Regions from separate parts of the Fischerella sp. JS2 genome, predicted to be linked through region 1. Evidence: predicted binding sites of a transcription regulator. Region 1 holds the regulator's gene; the other holds the start of a gene.

Region 1 (3,208 bases):
AGGGGATAAGGAATAGAGAAATAAGTAAGATTACAAAATTAATTACACATTCTTCAAGCTGTTCCCTGTTTCCTGATACTGAAATTATTGCTCAAAGTCCTCTAAGTATTTTTTCCTGGTCAAGATGACTATTTTCTGCAAACATAAATAGTATCTAGGAAACGTCTGAGATTGTTTGTGAAAACTTTCTTAGAGGTCTTACCTATATGCTTCATACTTGCTTTGTTTCATCCAAAATCTCAAATCCCAAATTTAAAATCGGAATGAAAGGTCAAGCTATTACCCAAATTAGTGTAGAAGAACTCGCCCAACGTTTATCTAAAGGTGAGTCTAATCTTCAGCTTGTGGACGTGCGTGAACCACAGGAAGTCGCGATCGCTCACATTGAGGGTTTTGTTAACTTACCTCTAAGTGAATTTGCTGAATGGGGAAATGAAATCCACACGTGCCTAGATCCTGATGTTGAAACCTTGGTACTTTGTCATCATGGCATTCGTTCTGCTCAGATGTGTCAGTGGCTGGTTAATCAAGGATTTACAAATGTGAAAAATATTTCTGGTGGTATTGATGCCTACTCAATGTTAATTGACCCTTCAATTCCTATGTATTAACCGTAAATGACGATTGTAAGTCTTTTCTGCTATTGTGAACTCAAGAGTTAATATATTTTACTGAGTAATTAGCAATACTCTTGATCTATGAATTTGCGTAAATATAGTTAAGAAGGCAGATGGCAGAAGGACATCCTCACGAATAAATTCCGGGAATTTAATAAAGTTCCTACGCGTTTGTTTATTTTATATAGATAAATTCACTTTCTTTAAACCATATGGCAAAGAACAGAGGACTTAACTTTTGTATCAAATAATATACTTTTTTCCTTCTGCCATGCCAGGTGACGCCTCTTTCTTTATGCCGGGAGAAGAGTCCACCGCACTGGCTCCTCTGCCCTCTGCCTTTCTTCGGTAAGAATTACTGAGATTCAGAAGGATTTTGCAGTGAGCAATTTTTCACATGTATATCAAAGTCTTTTTCAAGATACTTTTGTTGAGAGATAAAAAAATAGATTTGTTGTAACGTATTTTCAGATACTTCAATTATTTAGTATTTTGCTTAACTAATATTAATGCTTTTTGCTTCTCATCTTAATAAATTTTTGATTTTTAAAAACTAATTAAAATTTTGCTTTGGTAAACATTTAGCTATGCAAGTCCAGCTAACCAATCGTCAACAGCACATTCTTTGGGCAACAGTACGTCACTACATCGCCACAGCAGAGCCTGTTGGCTCCAAAGCCCTGCTAGAAGAGTACAATCTGGGTGTTAGCTCAGCCACGATTCGCAACGCTATGGGTGTGTTAGAAAAAGCCGGGCTACTTTATCAACCACACACTTCTGCTGGGCGAGTTCCTTCTGACTCTGGCTATCGAATTTATGTTGATCAGTTGATCACACCTTCGGAAACTCTAGCCAGACAAGTAGAAGCAACACTGCAAAAGCGCCTGAACTGGGAAGACAGTAGTCTAGAAAGCTTACTGCAAGGGGCAGCCCAAATTTTAGCGACCCTAAGTGGCTGCATCAGCTTGATTACAATACCACAAAATGTTAGTGCTATGGTGCGGCATTTGCAATTGGTGCAAATTGAAGTCGGACGAGTCATGCTGATCGTAGTCACGGATAGTTATGAAACACATTCAGCATTATTAGATTTGCCACCAAAAGGCAAAGACATACAATTTGATCCAGAAGTGATAGATCGAGAGTTGCAACTTGTTTCTAACTTTTTAAATAACCAATTACGTGGGCGCAGTTTGTTAGAGGTGGCTAATCTCGATTGGAGTGATTTAGATCGGGAATTTCAGCACTATGGTGAGTACTTAAAAAATTCCCTGGCAGAATTTAGTCGTCGCAGTTTGACGCCAGGCGTTACACAGATCATGGTGCGTGGGATGGCAGAAGTTTTGCGACAACCAGAATTTGCCCAACTACAACAAGTGCAAACTATCATCCAACTATTGGAGGAAGAACAAGAACAACTGTGGCGATTAATATTTGAGGAAAATGAGACTGAGGAAGTGGGTAAACCACCGGTAACAGTGAGGATTGGCTCAGAGAATCCTCTTGAACCAATTCGCAACTGTAGTCTAATTTCTTCCACCTACCGCCGTGGTTCATCACAGGTAGGAAGCGTGGGAGTTTTGGGGCCAACACGCCTAGATTACGAAGGAGCGATCGCACTCGTTGCTGCTGCTGCTGAGTATTTATCAGAGGCTTTCAGTTATCTAAATCCCTCATGAGAAAAATTGCCTTTGGGTTGCTTTGGATAGGATTGATTGCGTATGCTTTCTTGTTTACTCCTCCCAATCAACCCGATACTTTTGAGTTAATTAAAAATCTATCTACTGGTCAATGGCAAGGTATTAACCCCTTAGTGATTGCATTGTTCAATATTATGGGTATCTGGCCTATTATTTACAGTGCAGTCCTGTTTGTTGATGGTAGAGGACAAAAAGTTCCAGCTTGGCCATTTATTGCTGCTTCTTTTGCTGTAGGGGCGTTTGCTTTGTTACCCTATTTGGTTCTCAGGGAACCAAATCCGCAATTTTATGGTGAAAAGAGTATTTTGATCAAAATCTTAGATTCTCGTTGGACGGGTGTTTTCCTGAGTATTGGGACGGCTATTTTGGTTGGCTATGGTATTAGACAAGGAGATTGGAGTAATTTTGTCCAGCAATGGCAAACTAGCCGCTTTATTAACGTAATGAGTTGTGATTTTTGCCTACTGTGTGTATTATTTCCTGCTTTATTGGGGGATGATATGACGCGGCGTGGTTGGAAAAGTTCTAGAATATTTTGGCTGATAGCTTTAATTCCGTTATTTGGCCCTTTGTTATATCTGTGCATACGTCCATCTTTGCCAGAACTACAGGTGGATTATTCGTGAGTAGTTGAATTTTTGAGATATCGAACACAGATAAACACAGATAAACACAGATGTAGACGCCTGTAAGGATGGCTTAAGGCAGGGTACACTGATGGGTTATGGGTTACTAAATTGATCGCTTTGCTAAAAAATATTTTGACGCTTAATTGGACAGAGGTAAATCCTGTCATCTTATCTTTGTTTTCTTTGGTTGGTATTTGGCTGTTTATTTATTGTGGTCTTCTGTTTTTTGATGGTAGGATGCAATGGCTTCCTTTTTGGCCTT
Region 2 (3,208 bases), 820 kb from region 1:
AATCGCCCACCGTGCTAATTCAGTACGATTGTGGAGATTGGTTTTGCCCAACATGTTGGACACATGGCTTTCAACTGTACGCTGACTAACATTTAGTTCTTCAGCAATTTCGCGGTTAGCTAAACCCCTAGCGACAAACTGGACAACTTTTAGTTCGGTTGGGGTTAACTGCACATCAAAGGGAACTTGAATACGCGAACCGTTGTCTCCTCCTTTGGCTTGATGTTCTTTCCAACGAATGGTTTGCTTGAGAGACGATTCTACTTGCGCCACCAACTCTTCTGGTTCAAAGGGCTTGACCATGTATACATCAGCACCTTTATTTAGTCCTTTGACCCGGTCTGCGCTTTGTCCCTTTGCTGAGAGAAATAGAACAGGAATCCAACTAGTGCGTTCGTTTTGCCGGACTTGTTCAACAAAAGTATATCCGTCCATTTCCGGCATCATCACGTCGCAGATGATCATATCTGGAACATCCTGCTCTAAAATTTCCAAAGCTTCTCGACCGTTTTCTGCGGTGATGACTTCGTATCCCCGGAATTCCAAGTAATCCTTCACCAGCAAGATGAGGTTAGGGTCATCATCAATGAGTAGAAGTCGTTTGTATTCTTTCATGCTGGGTTCTTTCATAGCAGTGGCACTTGTCGCGCGTAGATCCATAGGGGCCTTGTATAGCGATCCTTTTTGGTGGATGATTGTGATGTTGTGCTTTTTCCCACTTAACTTGCCTTTGTTGAGTAAATGTTTCAAAATTGAAAATTACTTTCCCTGAAACTACTCTATCAATGGCAAAAGTCCAGTAAGGATACGTAGAGCAGTAGTATTTATAATGCGTTATTATATATCGCTTTGAAAGGAGCGGGCAAAAAACTTCAACAGAATAATAATCCTTATAGATTATCAAACTTCACTAGTTCTAAGATGCTCCCGGTAAACAGTTAATCCGCACTTGTGTAACTCACCGCTTCACCATATCCCTTGGATGTTAAGCTTCTGTTGCGCTGCTCTTCAGTAACCACAGAGGTTTCTGACAGAGGATGAACTAAAAAAGCATATTCTTCCACAATCTTATTTTCGATTAAATGTTCCTGGATAATCCGCTCGATAACTTCCGGGGTTGCTTGGCGATACCAGACACCATCCGGGTAAACCACCATTATCGGCCCAGAGCAACAAACTCGCAAGCAATTAGCTTTGGTTCTGAATATGCAACTAGGTCGCTCTTGTTGAGGCACATCTAACCTTAATTCCTTCAGGCGTTTTTTTAAATACTCCCATGCTTCCAGACTTGCTTGCTTTGAACAACATTTAGGCAATGTTTGATCAGCACAGATAAAAACATGTCGCTGAATTTTTTTTAGTCCCAAAGTTTCTATAGAGTAATTTAGGGCTTTATTTTCTGGTGGTGGAGTTGCCTTCTCTATTTTGTGGCTGGACTGGATCACTATTTTGTTACCCATCTCGCGCTTTCTGATTTCTGTTCTATAACAATTTCTAAACTTTGCAAATAAAGTTGACTATATATAACTATTCGTTACTTATATAAAAAAACCTGAAATACTAAAATAATTGAGTATTTTTACTTGAATTGGTGGTCATTTGTTAGTATTTATTCTCCTCACACCCCCCACCCTACCCTACGGGAACGCCTGATGACGAACGGGAAGCCCTTCGGGTAGTTTTCTCCGGGACGCTACTCTTACGAGAAGCCGCTAGCGCGTCTACGCGAACGCAGTCGCTCATGGGGAGACCACGCGCTTGTGCTACAACGGGGGGAATCCCCAAGGGCGCAGTGGCTCCCCAAGACCGCGCTGTCTCATCGCTAGCGCGTCTACACACCCCTCACACTCCCCCCAACCTCCCCATCACCCCCACACTTCTCCCAAAGTTCGGGAACCCGTACAAACCCAAATATTGCCATTGCCTACAGTGGTTCGCTAAATTAGCACTCAGGAGTTGAGAGTGCTAACTCTGGAGAAATTCGTATGGCAGCTGTATCTCTTAGCGTTTCTACTGTAAAACCTTTAGGCGATCGCGTATTTGTAAAAGTGAGCGCCTCTGAAGAAAAGACCGCTGGTGGTTTATATTTACCCGACACCGCCAAAGAAAAGCCCCAAGTTGGCGAAGTTGTTGCGGTTGGTGAAGGCAAAATCAAAGATGATGGTTCTCGTCAGCCAATGGATGTCAAAGTAGGGGATAAAGTTCTCTACTCTAAATATGCTGGTACTGATATCAAGCTAGGAACCGACGAATACGTATTGCTTTCTGAGAAAGACATTTTAGCAATTGTTTCTTAGTGATTGGTCATTGGTCATTGGTCATTGGTTTATTACAAATGACAAATGACAAAAGACAAATAACGAATGACAAATAACAAATGACAAAGGACAACTAAGAAATTATGGCAAAGCGCATTATCTACAACGAAAACGCTCGTCGCGCCTTAGAAAGAGGCATGGATATCCTGGCTGAGGCAGTGGCTGTTACCCTCGGTCCCAAAGGTCGTAACGTAGTACTAGAGAAAAAATTTGGCGCACCCCAAATCATCAATGACGGTGTGACCATTGCTAAAGAAATTGAATTAGAAGACCACGTTGAAAATACAGGCGTTTCTTTGATCCGCCAAGCTGCTTCCAAAACCAACGACGCTGCTGGTGACGGAACCACCACCGCTACTGTTTTGGCACACGCAATGGTCAAAGAAGGCTTGCGGAACGTAGCAGCTGGTGCGAATGCTATTCTGTTGAAGCGTGGTATTGATAAAGCTACCAACTTCTTAGTAGAAAAAATTAAAGAACACGCTCGTCCTGTTGAAGATTCCAAAGCGATCGCTCAAGTTGGTGCAATCTCTGCTGGTAACGACGAAGAAGTCGGTCAGATGATTGCTGAAGCAATGGACAAAGTAGGTAAGGAAGGTGTAATTTCCCTAGAAGAAGGGAAATCTATGACCACCGAATTGGAAATCACCGAAGGGATGCGCTTTGACAAAGGCTACATCTCTCCCTACTTCGCTACCGATCCTGAACGGATGGAAGCAGTATTTGACGATCCTTACTTACTGCTGACCGATAAGAAAATTGCTTTGGTACAAGATTTAGTACCCGTCCTTGAGCAAGTAGCACGTCAAGGCAAACCCTTAGTAATTATTGCCGAAGATATTGAAAAAGAAGCTTTGGCAACCTTGGTTGTTAACCGCCTGCGGGGTGTA

What was found. The regulator HrcA, encoded in region 1, represses chaperone genes, less so after heat shock. The targets are predictions, from matches to a motif close to TTAGCACTCNNGANTCNNGAGTGCTAA.
Region 2: groES (co-chaperone GroES) is a predicted target of HrcA. The motif match lies at 1,943-1,969, and genes of this name have one in related genera.

Annotation. Positions count from the first base shown of each region.
Region 1 covers NZ_CP135918.1:3,774,147-3,777,354, reverse strand. The annotation lists gene RS893_RS15975 (rhodanese-like domain-containing protein) at 264-611, shown strand; gene hrcA (heat-inducible transcriptional repressor HrcA) at 1,205-2,296, shown strand; gene RS893_RS15965 (DUF2834 domain-containing protein) at 2,293-2,943, shown strand; gene RS893_RS15960 (hypothetical protein) at 3,079-3,208, shown strand, end outside.
Region 2 covers NZ_CP135918.1:4,589,282-4,592,489, forward strand. The annotation lists gene RS893_RS19415 (response regulator transcription factor) at 1-660, opposite strand, end outside; gene RS893_RS19420 (ferredoxin) at 939-1,460, opposite strand; gene RS893_RS19425 (hypothetical protein) at 1,633-1,839, opposite strand; gene groES (co-chaperone GroES) at 1,986-2,297, shown strand; gene groL (chaperonin GroEL) at 2,402-3,208, shown strand, end outside.